DNA from 3 places in the Pantoea sp. SGAir0430 genome. Region 3 is predicted to be linked to each of the others. Evidence: predicted binding sites of a transcription regulator. Region 3 holds the regulator's gene; each other region holds the start of a gene.
The links. Region 3 encodes PurR, which represses purine synthesis genes. Its sites were predicted from a motif close to CANGCAAACGTTTGCNTG; they were not measured.
Positions count from the first base shown of each region.

Region 1: the regulator PurR is predicted to act here: its motif matches at 1,728-1,745, upstream of cvpA (colicin V production protein).
Region 2: the regulator PurR is predicted to act here: its motif matches at 1,409-1,426, upstream of E7738_RS12180 (NCS2 family permease).

Region 1 covers NZ_CP039427.1:319,819-323,094, reverse strand. The annotation lists gene purF (amidophosphoribosyltransferase) at 1-1,146, opposite strand, end outside; gene cvpA (colicin V production protein) at 1,180-1,665, opposite strand; gene dedD (cell division protein DedD) at 1,916-2,665, opposite strand; gene folC (bifunctional tetrahydrofolate synthase/dihydrofolate synthase) at 2,655-3,276, opposite strand, start outside.
Region 2 covers NZ_CP039427.1:2,553,143-2,556,418, reverse strand. The annotation lists gene soxR (redox-sensitive transcriptional activator SoxR) at 1-446, shown strand, start outside; gene E7738_RS12185 (glutathione S-transferase family protein) at 490-1,158, shown strand; gene E7738_RS12180 (NCS2 family permease) at 1,515-2,864, shown strand; gene E7738_RS12175 (Na+/H+ antiporter) at 3,001-3,276, shown strand, end outside.
Region 3 covers NZ_CP039427.1:1,227,840-1,231,115, reverse strand. The annotation lists gene punC (purine nucleoside transporter PunC) at 1-608, opposite strand, end outside; gene punR (DNA-binding transcriptional activator PunR) at 718-1,629, shown strand; gene purR (HTH-type transcriptional repressor PurR) at 1,626-2,651, opposite strand; gene E7738_RS05880 (cytochrome bd-I oxidase subunit CydH) at 2,925-3,014, shown strand; gene E7738_RS05875 (C40 family peptidase) at 3,071-3,276, opposite strand, start outside.

The sequences.
Region 1 (3,276 bases), 910 kb from region 3:
CATCTCGATAATCTGCTCAGAGGTGGTGCCGCGCACAATCGAGTCATCCACCAGCAGCACGTTTTTATCGCGGAACTCAGCGCGGTTGGCGTTGAGCTTACGGCGTACCGCACTGCGGCGCAGCTGCTGGCCCGGCATGATAAAGGTACGGCCCACGTAGCGGTTTTTCACAAAACCCTGGCGGTACGGCTTATCAAGAATACGGGCGATCTCGAGCGCGGTATCGGTCGAGGTTTCCGGAATCGGGATCACCACGTCAATATCAAGATCTTCCCACTCGCGGGCAATTTTCTCGCCCAGCTTGGTGCCCATGCGCACGCGTGCGCTGTAGACGGAGATCTTGTCGAGGAACGAGTCCGGACGCGCAAAGTAAACGTACTCGAACAGGCACGGATTGCTTTTCGGATTCTCTGCGCACTGGCGCGTCGAGAGCTGACCCTGCTCGGTGATGTACACCGCTTCGCCTGGCGCAACGTCACGAATAAATTCGAAGCCGAGCGTATCCAGCGCCACGCTCTCTGAGGCCACCATGTATTCGGTGCGGCCATCGGCCAGCTCACGCTTGCCCAGTACCAGCGGACGGATACCGTTAGGATCGCGGAACGCAACCATGCCGTGACCGATAATCATCGCCACCACGGCGTAAGCGCCGCGCACCTGCTGATGCACCGCCGCCACGGCAGCAAAAATGTTGTCAGCTTCCAGCGGATAGTGCTGAAAGCGATCCAGCTCCTGAGCAAAGATGTTGAGCAGGATTTCGGAATCTGAGGTGGTATTCACATGACGGCGACCGACTTCGAACAGCTGCTTGCGCAGTTCATGGGCGTTGGTCAGGTTACCGTTGTGAGCCAGCGTGATGCCGTACGGCGAGTTCACGTAGAAGGGCTGCGCTTCAGAGGCGCTGGAGCTGCCGGCAGTCGGATAACGCACGTGGCCGATACCCATATTTCCCTGCAAACGCTGCATGTGGCGCGCTTCAAACACGTCGCTGACCAGGCCATTGGCCTTACGCAGACGGAAGCAGTTCAGCGCATCGATGGTACAAATGCCGGCGGCATCCTGCCCGCGGTGCTGCAGCACCGTTAACGCGTCATAGATCGACTGGTTTACTGGCATAAAACCGGTGATACCAACAATACCGCACATGTTGTCATTTCCTCATTAGCCGCACTCCCGGTGTTACCGGGGTAAAAAACTCGACGTGCTTTTCAGGTAATCGAAAAACCACCTGATGATGTAACTGAACTGGGGAATGAGTTGAGACTGTTGCCAGTCCGGACTTTTTGAAAAGCCGGTGAATGTATCAAGGAAGAAGAGAATGGCGGATACAATCAGCACGCCACGCAACGCCCCGAAACAGACCCCCAACACCCTGTCGGTTCCCGACAAGCCGGTTTTCTCAACCAGCGAGCCGATCACATAGTTCACGATGGCACCCACAATCAGGGTGGCAACGAATAACACCGCGATGGCGATGCCGTTGCGAACCAGTTCGTCGTCAAAACCTGTAAACCAGACTGCAAGGTAGGCGTAGTAATGACTGGCGACAAAAAACGCGCATCCCCAGGTAACAAGAGATAAGGCTTCCCGGACAAACCCGCGAATCAGGCTGACCAGAGCCGAAAAACCAACTACCGCAATAATGACGTAATCAATCCAGATCATGAACGCTTCCAGTACAGTGCATTTGCACCCCTGCATCCAGTTCGGGGCGCATTCTAACAGAAAAAGAAAACGTTTGCGTAGGGTTTTCCGGTTCTGTCCCGAGAAAAAGGGCGATGAAAAAAACTTTCCTCGCCCTTGTTGATGTCAGCCATTTAACCTGCTGATATTGCATAAATTTTCAGTAACGCTTCGCTAAAAAACACGCCAAAAGCCGCGCCTGTTTCTGCTATCGGCGCGGCTTATCAGTTGATCAGCGTGTGCTGTACGGCTTCACAACACCGCCGAGGCCGGAGATGCCTTTCAGCTCACCGAGTGCGCCCTGCAGTTTCGCTTTGGACGCATCCGGCCCCACGTAAATGCGAGTGATCTGCCCCTGCACCGGCGTCGACGGCACGGTAAAGGCACGATAGCCGGAGAGCCGCAGCTGCGCCACGATCTCATTCACTTTGGCGGCGTTCTTCAGGGCACCAAGCTGCACCACATACGCCTGTCCTGCTGGTGCGACCGGCTCGCTCTGCTTCGGCGTTTCCGCCGCTTTGGGCTGCTCTGTGGCTTTGGGCTGTTCTGTCGCTTTCGGTTGTTCTGCCGGCTTCGGTTTCGGCTGCTCCACCGGTTTAGGCTTCGGCTGCTCGACCGGCTTCGGCTTCACCTGCTCTGCCGGTTTCTGCTGCTGGTGCACCGGCGGCGGTGTCACGACGCTGGGCTGGCTGTTTTGCGCTGGCTGCGTGCTGCCGCTGGCGGCACTGCTCTGCGTTGCGCTGCTGGCGGGCGCCTGCTGCGCCGCGCTCGCGCCTTCCGGCGGCTGCGACGGCAGCGGCTGCGTCACCGGCGGCACCATTTCGCTGTCCTGCTGATCGTCAGGCTTTGGCACCAGCGGAATCGCCGCGAACTCCTCTTTATAATGCTTTTTCTTACCATCCAGCAGACCCGGTAACACGATGACGCCAATCGCCACCAGAATCACCGTACCCACTAAACGATTCTGAAACTTACTTGCCACTGCCGTTCTCCGCTGCCATCGATTGCATTACCTGCGCCACGGTGTGGAACGAGCCGCACACCAGAATCACATCGTCGGGCTGAGCCTGCTGCCGCGCCGCCTGCCACGCGGCTTCAACGCTCTGCCAGGCGCTGCCGCCCTGCAGATGCGCCATCAGCTCATCAGCGGACGCGCCGCGCGGGCCGTCGAGCGGCGCGCAGTACCAGCGGTTGACCTGCGGTGCCAGCGCGGCCAGCGTCCCGGCGATATCCTTGTCGTGCAGCATGCCAACCACCGCATGCACCGTGCCGTGTGCCGGCAGCTCAGCGAGACGTGAAGCCAGATAATAAGCCGCATGCGGATTGTGTGCCACATCAAGGATCACGCGCGGCGCGGTGCTGACCGTCTGGAAACGTCCCGGCAGAATCGCCAGCGGCAGATGCTGACGAATCAGCGCCTCGCTCACCGTCAGGCCGGAAGCGCGCAGCGCCGCAATGGCGGTGGCCGCGTTAGGGAGCGGCACCTGGGGCAGCGGCAGATCGCGCAGTTCACCCTGGGCATCCTGCAGCGTCCAAGTGTCGCCCTCGCGCTGCCACTGCCAGTCGCGGTTAATTTGTAACAGCTGCGCACCC
Region 2 (3,276 bases), 1.3 Mb from region 3:
TGCTGACGCCGGGCGAAGTGGCGAAACGCAGCGGCGTGGCGGTATCGGCACTGCACTTTTATGAAAGCAAAGGCTTGATCAGCAGCACGCGCAATGGCGGTAATCAGCGCCGCTACAGCCGTGATGTGCTGCGCCGCGTGGCGATCATCAAAATTGCGCAGCGCATCGGGATTCCGCTGGCGACGGTCAGCGACAGCCTGATGCACGTGCCGGCGAATAAGCGCATGTCGACGCAGGAGTGGGACGCGCTGACGCAGCACTGGCGCGAAGAGCTGGATAAACGCATCGAAACCCTGACGCGTCTGCGCAACGATCTTGACGGCTGCATTGGTTGCGGCTGCCTGTCGATGCGCGACTGCCCGCTGCGCAATCCGGGTGACCGTCTGGGACAGCAGGGCTCCGGAGCGGTCCTGCTCGATCCGCAACAGGACGAGCCGCAGCGTTAATCCGCTATACTAGATGCCAACCCTTAGCAGCAAGGAATCGCGCATGATTACCGTTCACCATCTGGAAAACTCCCGTTCTCATCGGGTGCTGTGGCTGCTGGAAGAGCTGGCGGTGCCGTATCAAATCAAACGCTATCAGCGGGAAAATACCCTGCTGGCGCCGGACGAATTAAAGAAAGTGCACCCGCTGGGTAAATCGCCGGTGATTACCGATGGCAATCGGGTGATCGCCGAATCGGGCGCCATCCTCGAATATCTGCAGCTAAAGTATGACAGCGAGCATCTGCTGGCGCTGCATGAGGAAGAGGAGCAAATTCAGGCGCGTTACTGGCTGCACTATGCTGAAGGTTCGCTGATGCCGCTGCTGGTGATGAAGCTGGTGTTTGCTCAGCTTGGTAAAAAGCCGGTGCCGTGGCTGCTGCGCCCGGCCGGCGTGGCGCTGAGTAAAGGCATTCAGAAAGCGTGGCTGAACAAGCAGCTGGCGCTCCACGGGCGCGTGATTGAGCAGCATCTGAGCCAGCAGCGCTTTTTTGCCGGTTCACGCTTCAGTATTGCCGATGTGCAGATGAGTTTTCCGTTGCTGGCGTTGCAGATGCGTGGCGCGCTGGGTGAGATGCCCGCCACGGCGCGCTGGCTGGAGAATATGCAGCAGCGCGCCGCGTGGCAGCGCGCGCTGGAGCAGGGCGGCCCGATTCAGTTCAATAACGGCTGAGGCGCAGCGGTAACGCAACGAAACAGGACGCCGCGACGCGCTGTCGCGGCACCGCAGCAAACCACCTGAAATGCCAGCCTTTTTCCTCCATGATTTCCTGCTCCCGCTAGCGTAACGCCAGCCATAATTGCGCCAGAGCTGCGCATTATCCTGCCTGCCAGGTGATTAGCAGTTGAAAACGCCACCCCAAACGCCAGATAATCGTTTGCCTTTTTTCCGCGTCACCCCTTTTTGACCTGGAATACGCGGCCACGTAATCGTTTGCCTGCTTTTCTCTCTGAGACATCTTCACCAGGATGATGCGCAAACGCGAGCCGCGCGGTGACCTATATCTTAAAAAACACAGAGGAATAACTATGTCTGGCGAATCACGCCCGGCCAGGGGAAAACTGGACGCCTGGTTCCACATTTCAGCACGCGGCAGCAGCGTGCGGCAGGAAGTGCTGGCTGGCCTCACCACCTTTTTAGCGATGGTCTATTCGGTCATCGTGGTGCCTGGCATGCTTGGTAAAGCGGGCTTCTCACCGACGGCGGTGTTTGTCGCTACCTGTCTGGTGGCCAGCTTTGGCTCCCTCATCATGGGACTGTGGGCCAACCTGCCGATGGCGATTGGTTGTGCCATCTCCCTGACCGCCTTCACCGCGTTCAGTCTGGTACTGGGCCAGCACATTAGCGTGCCGGTGGCGCTGGGCGCGGTCTTCCTGATGGGCCTGCTGTTCACGCTGATTTCCGTGACCGGCATTCGCGCGTGGATTCTGCGTAACCTGCCGATGGGCGTGGCGCACGGTACCGGCGTCGGTATCGGCCTGTTTCTGCTGCTGATTGCCGCCGATGGCATTGGTCTGGTGGTAAAAAACCCGGCGGCAGGCCTGCCGGTGGCGCTTGGTCACTTCACCTCTTTCCCGGTGATCATGGCGCTGATCGGGCTGGCGGCGATTTTTGGTCTGGAAAAACGGCGGGTACCGGGCGGCATTCTGCTGACCATCATTGCGATTTCGCTGCTTGGGCTGATTTTCGACCCGGCGGTAAAGTGGCAGGGGCTGTTTGCCATGCCGAGCCTGCGTGATGCCAGCGGCCAGTCGGCGATGTTTAGCCTGGATATCATGGGCGCGCTGCAGCCGGTGGTATTGCCGAGCGTGCTGGCGCTGGTGATGACCGCGGTGTTTGACGCCACCGGCACCATTCGTGCGGTGGCCGGGCAGGCGAACCTGCTGGATAAAGAGGGCCAGATTATCAATGGCGGTCGCGCGCTGACCACCGACTCTATCAGCAGCCTGTTTGCCGGACTGGTGGGTGCCTCGCCCGCCGCAGTGTATATCGAGTCCGCTGCGGGTACTGCCGCCGGCGGTAAAACCGGCCTGACGGCGATTGTCGTGGGTCTGTTGTTCCTGCTGATTCTGTTTATGTCGCCGCTGGCTTATCTGGTTCCAGCCTATGCCACCGCACCCGCGCTGATGTATGTCGGCCTGCTGATGCTGAGCAACGTGGCCAAAATCGACTTCAATGATTTCGTCGATGCGATGTCTGGCCTGCTGACGGCGGTATTCATCGTACTGACCTGCAACATCGTCACCGGCATCATGCTCGGCTTTGCCGCGCTGGTGATTGGCCGCCTGTTTGCCGGCGAGTGGCGCAAGCTCAACGCTGGCACGGTGGTGATTGCTGTGGCGCTGGTGGCGTTCTACGCGGGCGGCTGGGCTATCTGACCGCAATCCGGGCGTCAGTCCGGATTATTCTCTTTATCGCACACGCCGCACATCGGGTAGCCCCGCCGGGCGGCGTTTTGTTTTACACTTTCCGACGCAACATCGCTTCGATTAATATGATTCGCCTAAGGAAAGCATGGAAATCTTCTTTACTATTCTCATCATGACGCTGGTGGTTTCGCTGTCCGGCGTTGCGGCACGTATCCTGCCGTTTCAGATCCCGCTCCCGCTGGTACAGATCGCGGCCGGCGCGCTGCTGGCCTGGCCAACCTTTGGTCTGCACGTCGATTTTGACCCCGAACTGTTCCTCGTGCTGTTTATTCCGCCGCTGCTGTTTGCTGATGGCTGGAAAACGCCGATCAACGAGTTTCTGCATCACGGCCGTGAAATTATCGGCCTGGCGCTGGTGCTG
Region 3 (3,276 bases):
CGCGTCGCCAGCAGCGTCAGCCAGCTGGGCTGCGGCGTGCTTTCGTGGCGCGCACGCGGCGCGCTGGCCAGTTTCAGCGTGCCGAACAGCAGCACCAGCGTCACCAGCGTGAGCGCGAGGAAGATGGCGCGCCAGTGAAAATGGGCCATCAGCCAGGCACCCAGCAGCGGTGCCAGCGCCGGTGACAGCGCCACCAGCGGCATAATCGTGGCAAATACTTTGTTGGCTTTGGCCTGCGGATAGCGATCAACCACCAGCGCCTGCCAGCTCACCGCTGCGGCGCACACGCCTACCGCCTGCACAAAACGCAGCGCCAGCATCAGCCAGACGTTAGTCACCCACAGCATGGCAAGACAGCTCAGCGCAAACAGGCTCAGGCCCGCCAGCAGAATGGGTTTACGGCCGAAGCGGTCCGACAGCACGCCCCACAGCACCTGCGCACAGGCAAAGCCGCCCAGAAACAGGCTCAGGCTGGCGCTGATGGTGCCCGGTGCGGAAGCAAAGTCGCGCTGCATGGCGCCGAAGGCGGGTAAATACATATCGGTGGCCAGAAAGCCGAGCATGCTCAGCACGGCAAGGTAAGGCAGAAATCCTTTGGATGACAGCATGGTTTTTCTCACTCGGCAGGTTGAACGGCGGGGAGTGTAAAAGGGTGCAGCGGGCTTTGTGAAACGCTAATATTTGCAGGGTGCTGTTAAAATTTTTGATGGGAAAACTATGTGGTCGGAATATGCACTTGAGGTGGTGGACGCGGTAGCGCGCACCGGCAGTTTTAGCGCGGCGGCGCAGGAGCTGCACCGCGTGCCCTCTGCCATCAGCTATACCGTGCGCCAGCTGGAAGGCTGGCTGGCGGTACCGCTGTTTGAGCGGCAGCATCGCGAAGTGGTGCTGACGGCAGCAGGCGAGCATTTTGTGCGTGAAGGGCGTTCTGTTATCAAAAAAATGATGGCCACGCGCCGCCAGTGTCAGCAGCTGGCTAATGGCTGGCGCGGTCAGCTCAGTATCGCGGTAGATTGCATCGTCAAACCGCAGCGCACCCGCCAGCTGGTAAAGGATTTTTACCGCCATTTCCCCGATATGGAGCTGATCATCAGCTACGAAGTATTTAACGGCGTGTGGGACGCGCTGGCTGATGGTCGTGTCGATGTGGCGATTGGCGCCACCCAGGCCATTCCGGTCGGCGGCCGCTTCGCCTTTCAGGATATGGGCGCGCTCAACTGGCGCTGCGTGGTGAGTCCGCAGCATGCGCTGGCCCACAGTCCGCAGCTGGACGACGAAACCCTGCGCGCCTGGCCGTCGCTGGTGCTGGAAGATACGTCGCGCGCGCTGCCGCGCCGCATGACGTGGACGCTGGATAACCAGCGGCGGCTGGTGGTGCCGGAGTGGGAAACCGGGCTGGATTGCCTGCAGGCTGGATTGTGCGTGGGCATGGTGCCGGGGCACCTGGCGCGCCCGCTGCTGGACAGCGGCGCGCTGGTGGAGCTGGCGTTGCCGCAGCCGTTTCCGGACAGCCCGTGTTGCGTCAGCTGGTCTGAGCAGCGCGCGTCACCGGCGCTGGCGTGGTTACTGGAATATCTGGGCGATGCGGAGACGCTGAACCACGAGTGGCTCAGCGAGAAGGTGGCTTAACGGCGGTAATCGCGGAACGGGCCATCGGCCACGGAGCGGCGCTCAATCAGCGTGGGCTGCACTTCAATGGTCTGCGGCTCTTCGCGTTTGCTGGTGATGCGGTCCAGCAGCATCTCCAGTGCCTTTTCCCCCAGCTGCGCTTTCGGCTGGTGCACGGTTGTCAGCGCCGGGGTGAAGTAGCGCGCGTTGCGCACATTGTCATAGCCAATTACCGAAATATCCTGCGGCACGCGCAGTCCCATCTCGTCGGCCGCGCAAATCGCGCCCATCGCCATGATATCGCCGCCGCAGAACACCGCCGTCGGGCGCTGTTTCTGGTTCAGGATCTGCTGCATTGCCTGATAACCTGACTCCGGTTCGAAGTCACCCTGCACAATCCACTCGGGACGGACGCTGATGCCCGCTTCCTGCATCGCCTGCAGAAAACCCGCATGACGGCCGCCACCGGTGTTGCGCTCCATCTGGCCAGGGATAGCACCGATATCGCGATGGCCGCGCTCAATCAGGTATCGCCCGGCGAGGTAACCGCCGTGGAACGCATTGTCCTGCACGGTATCGGTAAAGTCCCCGCGCGATTCGCCCCAGTCCATGACCACCATCGGGATATTGCGGTTCTCTTCCAGCATCTGCAGCAGATCGTCGGGATATTCGGAGCACATGACCAGCAGGCCATCGACGCGCTTTTGCGCCATCATCGACAGATAGGCGCGCTGTTTTTGCAGATCGTTATGCGCGTTGCCGAGAATCAGCGTGTAACCACGCTCAAAGCAGTGATTCTCCACGGCTTCAATAATTTCGGCGAAGTAGGGCGCTTCGCTGGAGGTCGCCAGCAGGCCCAGCGTCTTGGTGTGATTCACCTTCAGGCTGCGGGCCACCGCGCTCGGTGAATAGTGCAGCGCTTTAATCGCTTCCCATACGGCGTTACGCGTCTCTTCCGCGACAAAACGCGTTTTGTTGATGACATGCGAAACCGTGGTGGTTGAGACCCCGGCGCGTTTCGCCACATCTTTAATGGTTGCCATGAAAATGGTACTCCTGGGCTTATCGCAACTTACTGATAAGTATATTGTTAAACGTTTGCGTCTGCTAATGGTTTTGCGCCCTGAATATCAGGGCTAATCTGCTTAATCGGGCAGGGAAACATCCTTCAGCAGGCTGTCAATGCAGCATGCGCTAAATCTGTTGCGCAACGAAAGGCGGCGATTCTAGCAAGCCGGGGCGGATAACACGAGATTTTTGCCCATCACTGTGCGAAAATTATTTAACCATGCAAACTGTGTGACTAAGGAGTTGTGATGAGTACCGATTTGAAACTGGCATTGACCACCACCGCCGCTGCTCTGCTGATGATTATTGCCTTTAGCTTTACCGCCATTCTGCATTAATAAAAAAGCCGGTGCTGCTGAACAGCCACCGGCTTTTTTGTTGCGCAACGCTGAGGTTAGCGCACGGTTTTCGGCGTCATCATACGGCGCGCGCCAACGTAATGCTTCTGCCAGTAATCCTCGCCCAGCGCGCTAATCTGAATGTCCTTACCGGTGCGCGGAGACTGAATGAATTTGCCATTGCCCAGATAAACCCCGACATGGTCGGCGGTGCCGCGGTTGTTGATGCGGAAGAACACCAGATCGCCTTTCTCCAGCATCT